DNA from 2 places in the Streptomyces sp. NPDC111744 genome. Region 2 is predicted to be linked to the other one. Evidence: riboswitches for the same ligand, from Rfam matches in the RefSeq annotation. Region 2 holds a riboswitch; the other holds the start of a gene.

Region 1 (9,265 bases), on a different contig from region 2:
CGAGGTAGTTGCCGAGGTGGAACGAGCCGGCGGTGGGCTGGATGCCGGAGAGCACGCGGGGTCGATCTGAGGCCATGTTCACCATTGTCTCAGAGAGCTCGGGTGGTTTCGGTGTGTGGGGAACCGCGGATCGTCGGGGCTGGTCGCGCCCACGCGGCGGTAGCCGCATATCGGAACCAGCCCCGCGCCCCTGAGGGGGCGCTGTCCCTGACCGGGTGGTCAGCCCAGGTCGATCTCCGGATACAGCGGGAAGCCCGCCACCAGGTCCGTCGCTCGCTGGGCGATCTCCTGGGACACCTTCTCGTCCAGGACATGGGCGGCCTTGCTGGGCGCGCCCGACTTCGTCGTGCCCGGTTCCGTCGTCGTCAGGACGCGGTCGATCAGGCCCGCCACCTCGTCCATCTCCGCCGTGCCCAGGCCGCGCGTGGTCAGCGCGGGGGTCCCGATGCGGATGCCGGAGGTGTACCAGGCGCCGTTCGGGTCTGCCGGGATCGCGTTGCGGTTGGTGACGATGCCGGAGTCGAGGAGGGCCGACTCGGCCTGGCGTCCGGTGAGGCCGTAGGACGTCTCGACGTCGATCAGGTTGAGGTGGTTGTCCGTGCCGCCGGTCACCAGCGTGGCGCCCCGGCGCATGAGGCCCTCGGCCAGCGCGCGGGAGTTGTCGACGATCCGCTGGGCGTAGTCCTGGAAGGAGGGCTGCCGGGCCTCGGCCAGGGCGACGGCCTTGGCGGCCATGACGTGCGGGAGGGGGCCGCCGAGGACCATCGGGCAGCCGCGGTCGACCTGGTCCTTGAGGGAGTCGTCGCACAGGACCATGCCGCCGCGCGGGCCGCGCAGCGACTTGTGGGTGGTGGTCGTCACGATCTGGGCGTGCGGGACCGGGTCGAAGTCGCCGGTCAGGACCTTGCCGGCGACCAGGCCCGCGAAGTGCGCCATGTCGACCATCAGGGTCGCGCCGACCTCGTCGGCGATCTCGCGCATGATCCGGAAGTTCACCAGACGGGGGTACGCGGAGTAGCCGGCGACGATGATCAGCGGCTTGAAGTCGCGGGCCTGGGCGCGCAGCGCGTCGTAGTCGATCAGGCCGGTCGCCGGGTCGGTGCCGTAGGAGCGCTGGTCGAACATCTTGCCGGAGATGTTCGGGCGGAACCCGTGGGTGAGGTGGCCGCCCGCGTCCAGGGACATGCCGAGCATCCGCTGGTTGCCGAAGGCCTGCCGCAGCTCGGCCCAGTCGGCCTCGGAGAGGTCGTTGACCTGGCGGGCGCCCGCCTTCTGAAGGAAGGGGACCTCGACGCGGTCGGCGAGTACGGCCCAGAAGGCGACGAGGTTGGCGTCGATGCCTGAGTGCGGCTGGACGTAGGCGTGCCGGGCACCGAAGAGCGCCTTGGCGTGCTCGGCGGCGAGCGCCTCGACGGTGTCGACATTGCGGCAGCCGGCGTAGAAGCGGCGGCCGACCGTGCCCTCGGCGTACTTGTCGCTGAACCAGTTGCCCATCGCAAGCAGGGTCGCCGGGGAGGCGTAGTTCTCGGAGGCGATCAGCTTGAGCATCTCGCGCTGGTCGGCGACCTCCTGGCCGATGGCGTCGGCGACCCGCGGCTCGACCGCGCGGATCACCTCGAGGGCTGCGCGGTACGCGGTGGACTCGGTGGAGAGGGGCTCGGACATTCGGGACCTCCGGACATGGCGTTCGGCATTCACGGTTCGGCCCAGGCGCACGGCACTCGATCCAGCACGGGCCGCTCCCCGATGGTCGGTCCCATCCCAGCGCGCCAGTCACGGCCCGCTGGTCACCCTACCCGGCACGCCGGATCCGAGGGCGCTGACGTCCACCAGCCGGGCGGGGGCAGAGGGTAGTAAAGGGGGCACCTCGCCGCGTTCTCTGGAGTCCCCGTGACCACTACGGAAGCCCTCATCGCCACCGCCGACACGTACAGCGCGCACAACTACCACCCGCTGCCGGTGGTGATCGCCACGGCCGACGGGGCCTGGATGACGGACGTCGAGGGGCGCCGGTACCTGGACTTCCTGGCCGGCTACTCGGCGCTCAACTTCGGGCACGGCCACCCCCGTCTGGTCGCGGCGGCGAAGGCGCAGCTGGAGCGGGTGACGCTGACGTCACGCGCCTTCCACCACGACCGGTTCGCCGCGTTCTGCACGGAGTTGGCGGAGCTGTGCGGGATGGAGATGGTGCTGCCGATGAACACGGGGGTGGAGGCCGTGGAGACCGCCGTGAAGACCGCCCGGAAGTGGGGGTACCGGGTGAAGGGGGTGCCGGCGGAGATGGCGAAAGTGGTGGTCGCCGGCGGCAACTTCCACGGCCGTACGACGACGGTGATCAGCTTCTCGACAGATACGGAGGCGCGGGCGGACTTCGGGCCGTACACGCCCGGTTTCGAGATCGTGCCGTACGGCGACCTGACCGCGATGCGGGGCGCGTTGACCGAGAACACGGTGGCGGTGCTGCTGGAGCCGATCCAGGGCGAGGCCGGGGTGATCGTGCCGCCGCAGGGTTATCTGGCGGGGGTGCGGGAGCTGACGCGCGAGCGGGATGTGCTGTTCATCGCGGACGAGATCCAGTCGGGGCTCGGGCGGACCGGGCGGACCTTCGCGTGCGAGCACGAGGGGGTCGTACCGGATGTGTACGTCCTCGGGAAGGCGCTGGGGGGCGGGGTGCTGCCGGTGTCGGCGGTGGTGGCACGGGCCGAGGTGCTGGGGGTTTTCCGGCCCGGGGAGCACGGGTCCACCTTCGGCGGGAATCCGCTGGCCTGTGCGGTGGCGCTGGAGGTGATCGCGATGCTGCGGACCGGGGAGTTCCAGGAGCGGGCGGCCGAGTTGGGGGAGGTGCTGCATCGGCGGCTTTCGGAGTTCACCGGGAGCGGGCGGGTGACGGCGGTGCGGGGACGGGGGCTCTGGGCGGGGGTGGACATCGATCCGGGGGTGGGGTCGGGGCGGGTGGTGTCGGAACGGCTGATGGAGCGGGGGGTGCTGGCGCAGGACACACATGGGGCGACGGTGCGGATCGCTCCGCCGTTGGTGATCGAGGAGGAGGATCTGGAATGGGGAGTTGAGCAGTTGTGGGGGGTCCTGAGCGCCTGAAGGGGTGCGACCGGGAGCCCGCTCCCCAGGCAGGCGACCGGCCGGACGTCCGGCGCCGGCACGAGTGCGGCTTCACCTACAGTCCCTCTGTGCTCTTTGGAATGGTGTGTGCTCTCGCGGCCGCGATCTGCTTCGGTACGGCGACGGTCCTTCAGGCGGTGGCCGCGCGGGCGGCCGGTGACGGCACGGGCGGGGAGGCGGCGCTGCTGCTCCGGGCCGTGCGGCAGTGGCGGTACATCGTCGGGCTCGGGCTCGACGGCCTCGGCTTCGTGTTCCAGATCCTGGCGCTGCGGTCGATCCCCATCTACGCGGTGGGCGCGGCCCTGGCGTCGAGCCTCGCGGTGACCGCGGTGGTCGCGGCGCGGCTGCTGCGGGTACGGCTGAGCGGGCTGGAGTGGGGTGCGGTCGGGGTGGTGTGCGCGGGGCTCGCGATGCTGGGGCTGGCATCCGGGCCGGAGGGCGACCGGGCCGGGTCCGACGCGCTCAAGTACGCCATGCTCGCGACCGCGGTGGGCGTGCTGCTGCTCGGGCTCGTCGGCGGGCGGCTGTCGGGGCGGTGGCGGGCGCTGCTGCTGGGCCTCGGGGCGGGATTCGGGTTCGGGGTGGTGGAGGTGTCGGTGCGGCTCATCGACACCCTGTGGCCGGCCGGACTGCTCACCAACCCCGCGACCTACGCACTGCTTGTCGGGGGCGGTGGCGCCTTTCTGCTGCTGACCTCGGCGCTCCAGCGCGGCTCGGTGACCACGGCGACGGCGGGCATGGTCATCGGCGAGACGATCGGCCCGGCGGCCGTCGGGGTGGTGTGGCTCGGGGACCGTACCCGCGAGGGACTCGCCTGGCTCGGGGTGCTCGGTTTCACCGTGGCCGTCGCGGGGGCGCTGGCACTGGCCCGGTTCGGGGAGGCGCCCGGGGCGCAGGATGACGCGGACCCCGGGGCGCCCGAGCCGGTCGGTCCGGCGCGGCCGTGATCCCGTCCCGAGGCGGGAACTGTCCTCCAGGGCGACGCCGACGGTCTCGTCCCGGCGCTGTTCGTCGGTGCCGCACAGGTCGGCGACCGGCGGGGCGGATCGAGAACTGCCAGGTGGAGCTCCTCTTGGCGGACACCTCTCCGCGCGTTGCCGGGCGTTGAACTCGGGGTGTCATCGCGCCGGGTGTTGCGGCGGACACGGTCTGAAGTCATTCGACGCCGATCACGGCCGGGTCCGACAGCACCGTGCACAGGATGTCCAGCGCCCCCGACCAGGCGTGGTCGGCGGGGGTGCCGTAGCCGAGGACGAGCGCGTCCGGCGGTGCGGTGGCCGCGTCGGGGTGGCGGTGGCGCGGGGTGAGGCCGTCGAGGGCGAGGCCGTCTTCGGCGGCGGCCCGGATCACCCGGCCCTGGGTGCCGGGCGGGAGCCGCAGCACCATGTGCAGACCGGCCGCGATGCCGGTGACCCGGATCGCGGGGGCGCGCTCGGCGAGGGCCTCGACCAGGGCGTCCCGGCGGCGCCGGTAGCGGGAGCGGGACGCGCGGACGTGACGGTCGTAGGCGCCGGAGGTGATGAACTCGGCGAGGGTCAGCTGGTCCGGCGCACCGCAGGTGTCCACGTCACCCTTGACCGCCGTCACCTCCCGGGCCGCGCCCGGCGGCAGCACCATCCAGGCCAGCCGCAGGCCGGGCGCCAGGGACTTGCTGGCCGTGCCCAGGTAGACCACCTCGTCGGGGGCGAGGCCCTGGAGGGCACCGACGGGACGGCGGTCGTAGCGGAACTCGCCGTCGTAGTCGTCCTCCAGGACCATGCCGCCGGTGCGTCGCGCCCAGTCCACGACGGCCGCCCGCCGGTCGTGGTGCAGCGGCGCGCCCATCGGGAACTGGTGCGAGGGGGTCAGCAGCACCGCGGCCGGACCCTGGCCCAACTCCCTGATGTCCGTGCCGAGTTCGTCGAAGGGCAGCGGGCAGGTGTGGAGTCCGGCCGTCGTCAGCAGCCGCCAGTGCTCGTCGAGGCCGTACGACTCCACGGCGACCGTGTCCGCCCCGCGGGCCCGCAGCAGCCGGCCGAGCAGGCTCAGACCGTGCGCGAACCCGGCGCAGATCACGATCCGTTCGGGGTCGGCGCGCACCCCCCGGGCGCGGGCGAGGTAGGTGGCGAGCGCGGTGCGCAGTTCGACACGGCCGCGTGGATCACCGTAGCCGAAGGCCTCGTTGGGTGCGGTGGTGAGGGCGCGGCGGGCCGCCCTGAGCCACTCGGTGCGCGGGAAGGCGGAGAGGTCGGGGCAGCCGGCGCGCAGGTCGTAGGCGGGGCGCTCGGCGGTCGTACCGGCGGTCGCCGTGGCCTTTCGCCGGCCCGGCGGCATCGCCGGCTCCCTGGCCGCGACCCGGGTGCCGGAGCCCTGGCGTGCGGTGAGCCAGCCCTCGGCGACCAGGTCGGCGTAGGCGTCGGCGACGGTGTTCCGGGCGACACCCAGGTCGGCGGCGAGGGACCGGGACGAGGGCAGCCGGGTGCCGGGGACCAGCCGGCCGCCCCGGACGGCCTCGCGCAGGGCGTCGGTCAGGCCCCGGCGCAGGCCCGGACCGGCCGGTTCCAGATGGAGGTCGATACCCAGAGTGGCCCATGGTTTCTCCATGGAAATGGACCATACCCCTGGGCTGCCTGGCTCCTAGGGTCAAGATATGACCACAGAACACTTGACAGAGTACGCACCCGAACACTCCCCCCGTCTGCCCTGGTCGGAGCTGGTGCCCGACGTGTACAAGGCGATGGTCCGGCTGGACACCGCCGCCCGGAAGGGCCTCGACCCGAAGCTCCTGGAGCTGGTGAAGATCCGCGCCTCGCAGCTCAACCGCTGTGCGCTCTGCCTGGACATGCACAGCAAGGACGCGCTCGCGCAGGGCGAGAGCGTCGAGCGGATCATCCAGCTCAGCGCCTGGGAGGAGTCCGGGCACTTCTACACCGAGAAGGAACTCGCCGCGCTGGCGCTGACGGAGGCGGTGACCGTCCTGACGGACGGCTTCGTGCCCGACGACGTCTACGAGCGGGCCGCCAGGCACTTCGAGGAGGCGGAACTCGCGCAGCTGATCGCCGCGATCACGGTGATCAACGCGTGGAACCGGTTCGGGGTGACCTGCCGTCTGGTGCCGGGGCACTACACACCGGGGCAGCACGCCTGAACAGGGCCGGCGCCCTGCGGGGCGCGGCTCCGGCAGTGAGCCGCGGCGGCGGTCCGGGGGGATCGCCGCCGCGCTCCGTCGGACGGGGCGGCCGGGGTCACCCCACGTGGCTGACCGTCCTCGGGCGGAAGCGCCGGTACAGCACCACTCCCGCCGTCAGCGAGGCCAGGCTCGCGGCGGCCGGCGCCCAGGGGTTGCCCGTTCCGGTGTGCGCGAGTGTGCCGGTCGTCCGCTGCCGCACGACGGTGGCGGGCGGCTTCGGCATCGGCTGGGCCTTGGCCGGGTGTGACGGCTGGTGGCGAACGGGCGGCGGAGGTGTGGAGCGGACGGGCTCGTCGGGGTGGTCGTCCGAGGTGTTGACGCCCTCGTTCCCGAACACCGGATTGCCGACACCCACCGCGTTCACACTGTTGCCGATGACGTTCAGGGGAACATCGACCGGAAGCTGGAGGCTGTTGCCGGAGAGGACGCCCGGCGAGTCGTGGGCGCTGCCGACCGCTGCGGCCCCTTCCTTCTCCTTGGCCTCCTTGGCCTCCTTGGCCTTGCCGCCCTCGTTGACGCAGCGGTTGCCCATCGCCGGGTTGAGCAGCCCGATCACGTCGACGGTGTTCCCGCACACGTTCACCGGGATGTTCACCGGCAACTGGATGTCGTTGCCGGAGACCAGCCCGGGCGAGCCGGACGCGGAACCGTCCGCGGCGGAGTCGGCCCATGCCGGGCCCGCAACCGCCATCGCACCAGACGCGACGGCGAAGGCGATCACACTGTTTCGGGTAGCCCGTTTCATGGGTTCCCTGCCCTTCCAGACACGTCGCGGGCACTCACCCGCGATCGGCGAAATCCAAGCAGAACTGAAGAAATAGTATTTTTTCGGGCACTTGGCCAGTCCCAGGACGCCATGGGTGCACCAGCCTGGAGCGTGACCCGGCGGATCGACGCGGCCGACGGCTGATGCGCGTCGGCCGGTGGCGGCACAAGCCGGGCAAGCAGCGACGGAGGTGTCAGAGCGCCTGGTTGTTGCAGCCCATGTCGGAACCGAGGTGGCTCTGCTGGGCACCCGGGTTGCCCTCGCCGTTCAGCAGGTTGCCCGCCAGACCGGTGAGCGCGCCGACACTGCCGATCACTTCGATGTTCATGTCGTGCGAACGGCACTCGGTGGCCTGCGTGATGTCGAGGTCGCGACCGGTGTCGTCGTGCGCGAAGGCGGTGTTGCCGCCGAAGGAGCCGACACTGCCGAGCATGGCGCCCACGAGGACTGCCTTTTGGAACTTGCGCATGGGTTCTCCATTGTCTGGTGGTCTAGCGGTTGGAATCTGCGACAGATCGAGTGGGAGTGCGAAGGTTCACCGGCGCGGCCGTCAGCCGAGTCGGGGAAGCCCCAACTGGCCGAGGGGAGGTGCCGCGACCTGTCCGAGGCCGACCGGGGAGAGCTGCGGTACGCCCGGTGACCCGAGCTGCGGGCTGAGGAGCGGGTTCACCTGCGGATTGACCTGGGGGTTCATCTGCGGGGCGACGATCGCCGGGGCCTGTGGGGCGAATCCCTGGGGTACGGCTACCTGCGGGGCCACCTGCGGCATCACCTGCGGCATGACCTGGGGCACCACCTGGGCCGGTTGTTGCAGCGGGGGGGCCTGCTGCGGGTACTGCGGAGCGGCCTGCTGCTGGTACTGCGGGGCGGCCTGCTGCTGGTACGGAGGGGGAGCCTGCTGCGGGTACTGCGGGGCGGCCTGTTGCGGGTACGGTGCGGCGTCGGCCTGGGCAACTCCCTGCGACGAAGCCGTGCTGGAGGCGTATCCACCGGTCTGCGGCGGGGCCGGGGCGGGCTGGGGAGCGGGTGCCGGGGCGGCCTGCGGGTACGGCTGGGGAGCGGGTGCCGGGGCGGCCTGCGGGTACGGCTGGGGAGCGGGCGCCGGGGCCGCCTGGGGAGGAGGTGCCGGGGCCGCCTGGGGAGCGAACTGCTCGGGAGCCGGCGCCGGGGCGGGACTGCCCTGTGCGATGGGAGCGGCATGACTGACGCCGCCGCCGAGTGCGGACAGTCCGCTGGCCGCCACTGCAAAGAGCGCGGCCTTGTGAAGCTTGCGCATGAAACCCTCGGCCCTTCGATACCTGAATAGGGAAGTCCATTGCATTCAGCGCGGTCACGCGTGCAGTCGGTGTGATACTCGTACCGCACCGCCAGCAGCGGTAGTTCCGAGAAGCACGCGGACTTCGCATCCGAGCCGACAGCGATTGCCTCGCCCTGTTCAGGTCCACGGTCGCTGTCTTCTCCCCGTCGGAACGAGGATTGCCAGGCCGCGGTCACGGCATCCAAAAGCCCGTCACCCATTTGCCGTGCAGCGGGCCGGACTTCACCATCCACACACACCTGCGGCAAATGGGTGACCACTACCCGGCGACCGTTTCTGGGCCTGCTCGCATCTCGTTCCCCACGGGGCAAGAACGATGGGTCATCGCAGCCGAACCGGGCAGCAGGAACAGCGACAACTGCGCTGCCTCATCAGCATTTCATCAGATTCCGTGCACAGGTCAATGAAGGGCCGAGAATTCCATGCGCAAGCTTCGTAGGGTCGCGCTCGTCGTCGCAGCAGCCGGAGGCCTCACCGCCGTCGGCGCCGCCCCAAGCTCCGCCGTCACTCCCGCCGCCTACAACGGGGCTGTGCCGCCTCCCGTTTCACAGCCGGACGCGCAGGCCGCCGCGGCCGCCCACGCCCAGGCGACCGCGCAGTCCTACGGCTCGCCGGCCCCGCAGCAGGCGCCCCCGGAGCGGGGCACCGAGGTCGCCCCGCAGATCAACCCTCAGCTGAACCCGCAGATCAACCCGCAGCTTTCCGCGCCGGCCCCGCAGCCGGGACAGGGACAGGGCGCCCAGGTGAACCAGACCAACATGTTCCGTCCGTCCCAGGAGTGCAGCCCGCAGAACCTGCTCGACGCGAACGTCCCGGTCGCCCTGCTCGCGGCCTCCCAGACGCGGGGTGTCGACTGCTCCCAGGCCAACAGCCAGTCGAACTCGCTCGCCCACGC
Region 2 (9,265 bases):
TGAACTTGGGCCACCAGAAGTGGAACCCGGCGAACATCGCGAAGACGACCGTGCCGAAGACCACGTAGTGGAAGTGGGCCACCACGAAGTACGAGTCGGAGACGTGGAAGTCGATCGGGGGCGACGCGAGCATCACGCCGGTCAGACCGCCGAAGACGAACGTCACCAGGAAGCCCATGGTCCACAGCATGGGTGTCTCGAACGACAGCGAGCCCCGCCACATCGTGCCGATCCAGTTGAAGAACTTCACTCCGGTCGGGACGGCGATAAGGAAGGTCATGAAGGAGAAGAAGGGGAGGAGCACACCTCCCGTGACGTACATGTGGTGCGCCCACACGGTCACCGACAGGCCGGCGATCGCGATGGTCGCGGCCACCAGGCCCAGGTAGCCGAACATCGGTTTGCGGGCGAAGACGGGGATGACCTCGCTGATGATCCCGAAGAACGGCAGGGCGATGATGTAGACCTCGGGGTGGCCGAAGAACCAGAAGAGGTGCTGCCAGAGCAGTGCTCCGCCATTGGCCGCGTCGAAGACGTGTGCGCCGAACTTGCGGTCCGCCTCCAGCGCGAACAGGGCCGCCGCCAGGACCGGGAAGGCGAGCAGCACGAGCACCGCGGTGAGCAGGACGTTCCAGACGAAGATCGGCATCCGGAACATGGTCATGCCGGGCGCTCGCATACAGATGATCGTGGTGATGAAGTTGACCGCGCCCAGGATCGTGCCGAAGCCGGAGAAGGCCAGGCCCATGATCCACATGTCGGCGCCGGCGCCCGGGGTGCGCACCGCGTCCGAGAGCGGGGCGTAGGCGAACCAGCCGAAGTCGGCCGCGCCCTGCGGGGTGAGAAAGCCGCCGACCGCGATGGTCGAACCGAGCAGATAGAGCCAGTAGGCCAGCATGTTCAGGCGTGGGAACGCCACGTCCGGCGCGCCTATCTGGAGCGGCATGATCCAGTTCGCGAAGCCCGCGAACAGCGGGGTCGCGAACATCAGCAGCATGATCGTTCCGTGCATCGTGAACGCCTGGTTGAACTGCTCGTTCGACATGATCTGAAGGCCCGGCCGGGCCAGTTCGGCGCGCATGAACAGGGCCATCACGCCACCGACGCAGAAGAACGAGAACGCCGTGACCAGGTAGAGCGTTCCGATCGTCTTGTGGTCCGTGGTGGTGAGCCACTTGAGGTTCCTCATGCCCCGCCTGTGTCCGGGCTGTGCGCGCCGGTCACACTCGACGGGTGCGACGAGCGTCACGGAGAAGGGTGTGACGATCGGGAAGGTGCCGGACAAGAACCGAACATGAGCAACGACGAGATCTTCGCCGCTGCCTATCGCGAGCACTACTGGGCGGTCAGCCGTTATGTCGCGCGGCGACTGGACGGGCGGACCAGCGAGGTGGAGGAAGTGGTGGCAGAGGTGTTCACGGTGGCCTGGCGCCGCCGCGCCGACCTGCCGGCGACCCCGCTGCCCTGGCTGTACGGCGTGGCACGCAACTGCCTGGCCAACGCGGTACGCGGATACGGGCGCCGGCGCCGGCTGGTGGACCGGCTGGGCAACGACCACACCGCGCACGGGCGGCACCTGGTGGCCGGTCCGGACAGCGAGCGGCCCGGCTCCTGGGTGCACGAAGCGCTCGCCCGGCTGTCCCCGGCCGACCAGGAGGTGCTGCGGCTGACCGCGTGGGAGGAACTCGGCGTCGAGGAGGTCGCGGTCGTCCTGGGCTGCGGCAGCCGGGCGGCGGCGATGCGGCTGCACCGCGCCCGCCGCCGGCTCAGAGCCGAGATCGACCGACTGCGCCCCCCTGCCGCCGGGGCTCTTCCCGAGGAACACCGCCATGGCTGACGAACTCGAACTGCTACGCGCCGCCGACCCCGTGCCCCCCGCCGGCCCGCACTTCGGCGACGGCCCCCTCGACCACACCGCCGAACGCCATCTCTACCGGTTGCTGCACGGCCCCCGCCCGGGGCGCCGCGCCCGGCCGCGACCCCGGCTCATGTGGGGGCTCACCGCGGCCGCGGTCGTCATTGCCGTCGCCCTGACCGTACTGTTCGGCGGCTCCGGTACCGCACCCGCCGTCGCCGCCCCCCGGCCGCTGACCGTCCGGGCCCACTCCACCGCCGTACCGCTCGAAGAGGTCGCGAAACTGGCCGCCGTGGCGGCGCGGGACGGTTCCCCGGCGCTGCGCCAGGGCACCCATGTGCAGTCCTGGAGCCTGGGCATGAGCGACGACAGTCCGCCGGTCACCCTGCCCGAGGAGCGCGTGGTGCGCTGGCGGGCCGACGGCAGTCACACCGAGGTGGTCGTGGCGACCGACCCGAACCACGCGGGGCGTCCGGTCCTGACCGACCAGGGACTGGTCGAGGACGGACGCGTGCTCAGCCGGCGGACGTTCCCGCCGATGTGGGGCGATGCTCCACCCCTGTCGACACCCCCGCACAACGCCGTCAAACTCCGTGCCTATCTGACCGACCTGGACCACCGCGACACCCTCACCACGTCCGAACTTCTCGACTCCACCGAGGAGTTGCTGGACAACTGGACGCTGGGGGCACGGGAGTCGGCGGCGCTGGCCGCGCTTCTCGCCGACGCCGAGGGGTTGCGCCCGGTCGGCCAGGTCACCGACCGGCTGGGCCGTACCGGGCAGGCGTACGTCCACGACGACGGCACCGGTGGCCGGCGGATGCTGATCCTGGACCCGGCCACCGGTGCCGTACTCGGCCTGGAGACCACGTTCACCCGGGACGATCCCGAGTACGGTGTGAAGGCCGGTGACGTCATGGATTACAGCGCGTGGCTGCGCTGATCACACCCCGAGCTGCCGGGCCGCCGCGGTCACCGTCTGCTCCAGCAGCACCGCGATGGTCATCGGACCGACACCGCCCGGCACCGGCGTGATCAGCGAGGCCCGCTCCACGGCCGAGTCGAAGTCGACGTCACCGACGTTCCCCTCGTTGTAGCCCGCGTCGAGCACGACCGCGCCGGGCTTGATGTCCTGCCCCCGGATCAGCCGGGGCCGGCCGACCGCGGCGACCACGATGTCGGCCTCGCGGACGGCCGCAGAGAGGTCGGCGGTGCGGGAGTGGCAGTAGGTGACCGTGGCGTCCCGGGCGAGCAGCAGCATGCCGGCCGGCTTGCCCAGGATCGCGCTGCGGCCGACGATCACCGCCCGCTTCCCGGCCGGGTCGACGTCGTACGCGTCGAGGAGCCGGAGGATGCCGCCGGGCGTGCAGGAGACGAAGCCCGGCAGGCCGAAGCTCATCGTCGCGAACGACGCGAAGGTCACGCCGTCCACGTCCTTCTCCGGGGCGATCGCCTCGAACGCGGCCCGCTCGTCGACGTGTTCGCCGACCGGGTGCTGGAGCAGGATGCCGTGCACCGCGGGGTCGGCCGACAACTCCCGCAGTGTGCCCACGAGTTCCTCGGTGGTCGTGGTGGCGGGCAGGGCCACGTGCCGGGAGGCGATGCCGGCCTTGCGGCTCCGGTTCTGCTTCATCCGGACGTAGGTGACGGAGGCCGGGTCCTCGCCGACCAGCACGGTCGCCAGGCACGGCGTGGTGCCGGTGCGTGCGGTGAGGTCGGCGGCCCGCTGTGCGGTCTGCTCGACGATCCGGCGGGCGACGGCGGTTCCGTCCATGAGACGGGCATGCGTCATGCGGCACACTCCTGAGCTGGCTCGACCTTGATCGCCCAGGCGCACGGCATCGACAGTGCGGACCGCTCCCCGGTGGTGCTCCACCTCAGCGCCAGTCACGGCCCACGCCCAGCGTAACCGAGGCGCTCGGCGTCAATCCCCCCCCGTGCCGAGAAGGTCCAGGTCAGCCGGGGCCGACCTGGACCCTCGCCGTCCCTTCCGACTACTCGTCCCATGCCTGGATCATGATCTGCTCGGCGATCTTGCCGTCGCGCAGCGTGATCATCGACTCGGCGAGCACCCGAACGCCGTCCGCGTACTCGCAGGACTCGCTGTAGGCGGCCCGGTCGCCCTGCACGATGCACTGGTCCAGCTTGTGCGTCATGTCGCGGGTGTAGACGTCGTCCAGCATCGCGGCTATGTCCTTGCGGCCGTGCAGGACCTTGGGGTGGCTGGGCTGGGTGTTGCGGTCGACGATACGGATCTCCGCGTCGTCCGCGTAGAGCGACAGCAGGTTGTTCCCGGTATTGCCCTCTATGGCCCGGCGCAGCGTCTCGGTGTCGAACGTGGAGCCTGTGGCGGTGCCCATGGTGACCTCCTGTCCGAGCCCGCGACCCGATGCGGGGCGGGCCGCGAGAGCCCCACCTTCGAGCGTCCTCCGCCCCGCGGGGCTCGGCAAGTGCAGGCCGGGCGCTCCGCCTGACGGGTGAGGGGGAGCGGCTGCCCGTGTCCGGGCCCGCGCCCGGGCCGTTGCTGAGGACATGATCTCAACACGACGTATCGTCGCCGCCGTCGGCCTCGCCGTCGGGGTCACCGGCCTCGCCGCCCCGCTGGCGAGCGCGGCCGACGCGAGCGCGCAGGACCCCGGGAAGCTCACCGCGCTCGGCGTGCTCGACTCGCTCTCCCGCAGTGACATTCCGGCGGAGTACCAGGACGAGATCCCCAAGGTCTCGGAGCAGCTGCAGGGACTCCACAAGCTGAGTGAACTGCACCAGATCACCGACCTGGCCGCACCCGCCATGGGACTGGTGCCGGGCATCGCGCACTGACCCCCGGCCACACCCCGAGGGCCGTCCCGGAAGGGGGGCGGCCCTTCGTCGTACTCGGTACGTAGGGCCTACCGCGGGCTCAGTGCTCGGAGGCCAGGAACTGTGTCGCCGCCAGTTCCGCGTACAGCGGGTCCGCCGCCACCAGCTCCCGGTGCGTGCCCACCGCGCGGACCCGGCCCGCGTCCATCACCACGATCCGGTCGGCCATCGTCACCGTGGACAGCCGGTGTGCGACGACCAGCACCGTCGTCGACCGTGCCACGTCGGCGACCGTGTCCCTGAGAGCCGCCTCGTTGACCGCGTCAAGCTGGGAGGTCGCCTCGTCCAGGAGCAGCAGCCGCGGCCGGCGCAGCAACGCCCGTGCGATCGCGACCCGCTGCCGCTCCCCGCCGGACAGCTTGGTCCCGCGGTGCCCGACCAGCGTCTCCAGGCCCTGCGGCAGCCGCGCGATGAGACCGTCGAGCCGGGTCGTCTTCAGCACTCGCGTCACCGCGTCCTCGTCCGCCTCGGGATTGCCGAGGAGCAGATTGTCCCTCAGCGACCCCGACAGCACGGGCGCGTCCTGCTCGACGTACCCGATGGCCGAACGCAGCGGGGGCAGTTCCCAGTCGGTGAGAGGTCGGCCGTCGAGGGTGACGGTGCCGGACTCCGGGTCGTAGAACCGCTCGATCAACGAGAAGACGGTGGTCTTGCCGGCGCCGGACGGGCCGACGAACGCCGTCATGCCCCGCGCGGGTATCGCGAAGCTGACCCCGTGGTGGACGTACGGCAGGTCGTCGGCGTAGCGGAAACGTACGTCGGTGAAGGTGACGGAGGCCGGTTCGGCGCCGGCGGACGGCAACTCGGCCGGCTCGGACGGGGGTTCGGCCGGCAGCCGCAGCGCCTCCTGGATCCGGGCGAGCGCGCCGGCGCCGGTCTGGTACTGGGTGACCGCGCCGACGACCTGCTGGATCGGTGACATCAGATAGAAGACGTAGAGCAGGAACGCCACCAGCGTGCCGATGCCGATCGCGCCGGTCGCCACCCGCGCCCCGCCCACCGCCAGGACCGTGATGAACGCCAGCTGCATCGCCAGCCCCGCCGTGTTGCCCGCCGCGGCCGACCACTTGGCGGCCCGCACGCTCTGCCGCCAGGACTCCTCGGCGGCCTCGTGCAGCGCACGTTCCTCGCGGGCTTCGGCCCCCGACGCCTTCACGGTACGCAGCGCGCCCAGCACCCGCTCCAGCGAGGCCCCCATCACCCCGACCGCGTCCTGGGCCCGCCGGCTCGCCCGGTTGATGCGCGGCACGATCGTGCCCAGCACCATGCCGGCCCCGGCGATCACCGCGAGCGTGACACCCAGCAGCACGGGGTCGACCACGCCCATCATCACCACGGTGGCGACCAGGGTGAGCCCGCCGGTGCCGAGCGCGACCAGGGAGTCCGTGGTGACCTCGCGCAACAGGGTGGTGTCCGAGGTGATCCGCGCCATCAGGTCACCGGGTTCGGTGCGGTCCACGGCGGTGATCCGCAGCCGCAGAAGGTACGACGACAGGGTGCGCCGTGCCCCGAGCACCACCGACTCGGCGGTTCGCCGCAGCACATACGAACCCAGGGCGCCCACCACGGTGTTGGTGACCACCAGACCGGCCATCGCGAGCAGCTTCCCGGTGATGGAACGGTCGTGGGACAGGTCGTCGATCAACCCCCGCGCCACCAGCGGCAGCAGCAGCCCGGTCGCCCCCGTCACCAGCGAGAGCACCGCACCCGCCACCAGGGCCCAGCGGTGCGGCCGTACATAGGAGAGGAGCAGCCGGAACGCGGACGGACCGGTCCGGTCCCTCGCCCGTCTCGGTGAAACTGCTTCTGCGGTGGTCACGGTGCTCCTCGTCCGGGCGGTGGGCGGCGCACCAAGGCTACGACGGGCCGCCCCGGCCCCGGGGCCACGGCTCCGTCGGCCACCGGCACCCGTTCGTACCCCGGAAAGATCCGGAAGGCTCGACGTGCTCCGTGCCGTTACCGATCGGTCGCGCGTAGGGTCGGAAGACAGGCACGTCAGCAGAGCGACGAAGGGGTCAGGTCCATGGCGCAGGAAGTACGCGGCGTGATCGCACCGGGCAAGGACGAGCCCGTGCGGGTCGAGACGATCGTGGTGCCGGACCCCGGGCCCGGCGAAGCCGTCGTACAGGTGCAGGCCTGCGGGGTCTGTCACACCGACCTGCACTACAGACAGGGCGGCATCAACGACGAGTTCCCGTTCCTGCTCGGCCACGAGGCCGCCGGTGTGGTGGAGTCGGTCGGCGAGGGGGTCACGGACGTGGCGCCCGGGGACTTCGTGATCCTCAACTGGCGTGCGGTGTGCGGGAACTGCCGGGCCTGTCTGCGCGGCCGTCCCTGGTACTGCTTCAACACACACAACGCCCAGCAGAAGATGACTCTCACCTCGACCGGACAGGAGCTGTCCCCGGCGCTCGGTATCGGGGCCTTCGCCGACAAGACGCTGGTCGCCGCCGGACAGTGCACCAAGGTCGATCCGGCCGTCTCCCCCGCGGTCGCCGGACTGCTCGGCTGCGGGGTGATGGCCGGCATCGGCGCCGCGATCAACACGGGCAGTGTCGGCCGGGGCGACTCGGTCGCCGTGATCGGCTGCGGCGGGGTCGGTGACGCGGCGGTCGCCGGGTCCCGTCTCGCGGGCGCCGCGAAGATCATCGCCGTCGACATCGACGACCGGAAGCTGGAGAAGGCGCGCACCCTGGGCGCCACCCATACGATCAACTCGCGCGAGGGCGACCCGGTGGCGGCGATCCGCGAGCTGACCGGCGGCTTCGGTGCCGACGTCGTGATCGATGCGGTCGGCCGCCCGGAGACATACCGGCAGGCCTTCTACGCCCGCGACCTCGCGGGCACGGTCGTTCTCGTCGGCGTGCCGACCCCCGAGATGAAACTCGAACTGCCGCTCCTCGACGTCTTCGGCCGCGGTGGCGCGCTCAAGTCCAGCTGGTACGGCGACTGCCTGCCCTCCCGGGACTTCCCCATGCTGATCGACCTGCATCTGCAGGGCCGGCTGCCCCTGGACGCCTTCGTCACCGAGACCATCCGACTCGACGAGGTGGAGAAAGCGTTCGACCGGATGCACCAGGGTGACGTGCTGCGTTCGGTGGTGGTGCTGTGATGACCACGCGCATCGAACGCATCGTCACCTCCGGGCAGTTCACCCTCGACGGCGGCACCTGGGACGTCGACAACAACGTGTGGATCATCGGGGACGAACGCGAGGTGATCGTCATCGACGCCGCCCACGACGCTCGGGCCATCGCCGAGGCGGTCGAGGACCGCGTGCTGAAGGCGATCGTGTGCACCCACGCCCACAACGATCACATCGACGCCGCGCCCGCCCTCGCGGACCTCACCGGTGCCAAGATCTGGCTGCACCCCGACGACCTGCCGCTGTGGAAGCTCACCCACCCCGACCGCGATCCCGACAACCATCTGGCGGACGGGCTGGTCATCGAGGCGGCCGGCGCCGACCTGACCGTGCTGCACACGCCCGGCCATGCGCCCGGCGCCGTCTGCCTCCACGCGCCCGGCCTGGCCACGGTGTTCACCGGAGACACCCTCTTCCAGGGTGGCCCCGGCGCGACCGGACGGTCGTACTCCCACTTCCCGACCATCGTCGACTCCATCCGGGACAAGCTCCTCACCCTCCCACCGGAGACGAAGGTCCTGACTGGACACGGCGACTCGACCACCATCGGCGCGGAGGCTCCCCATCTGGAGGAATGGATCGCCCGAGGGCACTGACCCGGCCGGCCGGAAAACCGGGGCGCGCCACCGCGGCGCGCCCCTACCATCACGCCCATGACCTCCACCGCCACGCTCGTGACCCTGCACACCACCCGCGTCCTGCGCTGTGCCCCCGAGGGGCCGGCGCTCGACGGTGAGAGCGCCGCGCTCGACCTCGTCGGCGACGCGATGGGCCAGGACGCGGAGCTGGTCGCCGTCCCGGCCGAACGGGTCGGGGACGAGTTCTTCCGGCTCCGCTCGGGGGTCGCCGGCGCGGTGGCGCAGAAGTTCGCGAACTACCGGTTGCGGCTGGCCGTCGTCGGCGACCTCTCCCGGCACCTCGCCGGGAGTTCCGCGTTGCGCGACTTCGTGTACGAGGCGAACCGCGGCCGTCAGCTCTGGTTCGTGACCGACGACCGCGAACTGGAGGACCGGCTGCGTCCCACCGGGTGACGTGCGGCATCCGCCAGGAAAAGGCGACAGGTGATGTCAGGCTTCCGCGCGATCCTCGACGGAGACAGCGCGAGATCACGCATCGGAGGCCTGAGATGCCCGGACCGCTCGACGGAAGGGTCGCGCTCGTCGCGGGGGCGACGCGCGGCGCCGGACGCGGCCGACCCGGACGTGGCCCGCGGAACGGGCGGTCCCTCTCCAGCGGCGGCCTCGCCCAGGGGTACGGGTTCACGGACCTGGACGGCAGCCGGCCGGACGCCTGGCGGTACCTCGTGGAGGTGCAGGACGCGGGCAAGCCCGCGGACGTCACCGGCTACCGCTGACCCGGCACGTCCTCATCCGTCGGAGACCGGCCGGGTCGGCCAGAGCGCCGGA

What was found. A riboswitch is a leader RNA that binds a small molecule or an ion and turns the genes downstream of it on or off. The one in region 2 is predicted to bind ZMP and ZTP.
Region 1: linked by a shared signal. The riboswitch ahead of ACZ7OO_RS02600 (glycine hydroxymethyltransferase) and the one ahead of ACZ7OO_RS05390 (bifunctional 5,10-methylenetetrahydrofolate dehydrogenase/5,10-methenyltetrahydrofolate cyclohydrolase) in region 2 are both predicted to bind ZMP and ZTP.

What each region holds. Positions count from the first base shown of each region.
Region 1 covers NZ_JBVKCG010000001.1:547,352-556,616, forward strand. Annotated here, with positions in the region: gene trpS (tryptophan--tRNA ligase) at 1-76, opposite strand, end outside; gene ACZ7OO_RS02600 (glycine hydroxymethyltransferase) at 220-1,716, opposite strand; ZMP/ZTP riboswitch at 1,698-1,787, opposite strand; gene rocD (ornithine--oxo-acid transaminase) at 1,891-3,096, shown strand; gene ACZ7OO_RS02610 (DMT family transporter) at 3,198-4,064, shown strand; gene pdxR (MocR-like pyridoxine biosynthesis transcription factor PdxR) at 4,273-5,700, opposite strand; gene ACZ7OO_RS02620 (carboxymuconolactone decarboxylase family protein) at 5,747-6,244, shown strand; gene ACZ7OO_RS02625 (chaplin) at 6,342-7,007, opposite strand; gene ACZ7OO_RS02630 (hypothetical protein) at 7,246-7,521, opposite strand; gene ACZ7OO_RS02635 (hypothetical protein) at 7,603-8,328, opposite strand; gene ACZ7OO_RS02640 (hypothetical protein) at 8,793-9,265, shown strand, end outside.
Region 2 covers NZ_JBVKCG010000002.1:294,296-303,560, reverse strand. Annotated here, with positions in the region: gene ctaD (aa3-type cytochrome oxidase subunit I) at 1-1,189, opposite strand, end outside; gene ACZ7OO_RS05400 (RNA polymerase sigma factor) at 1,295-1,837, shown strand; gene ACZ7OO_RS05395 (CU044_5270 family protein) at 1,830-2,798, shown strand; gene ACZ7OO_RS05390 (bifunctional 5,10-methylenetetrahydrofolate dehydrogenase/5,10-methenyltetrahydrofolate cyclohydrolase) at 2,799-3,647, opposite strand; ZMP/ZTP riboswitch at 3,674-3,756, opposite strand; gene ACZ7OO_RS05385 (nuclear transport factor 2 family protein) at 3,850-4,215, opposite strand; gene ACZ7OO_RS05380 (hypothetical protein) at 4,388-4,675, shown strand; gene ACZ7OO_RS05375 (ABC transporter ATP-binding protein) at 4,755-6,533, opposite strand; gene ACZ7OO_RS05370 (S-(hydroxymethyl)mycothiol dehydrogenase) at 6,738-7,826, shown strand; gene ACZ7OO_RS05365 (MBL fold metallo-hydrolase) at 7,826-8,455, shown strand; gene ACZ7OO_RS05360 (DUF4180 domain-containing protein) at 8,513-8,890, shown strand; partial or broken gene ACZ7OO_RS05355 (short-chain dehydrogenase) at 9,026-9,213, shown strand; gene ACZ7OO_RS05350 (hypothetical protein) at 9,226-9,265, opposite strand, start outside.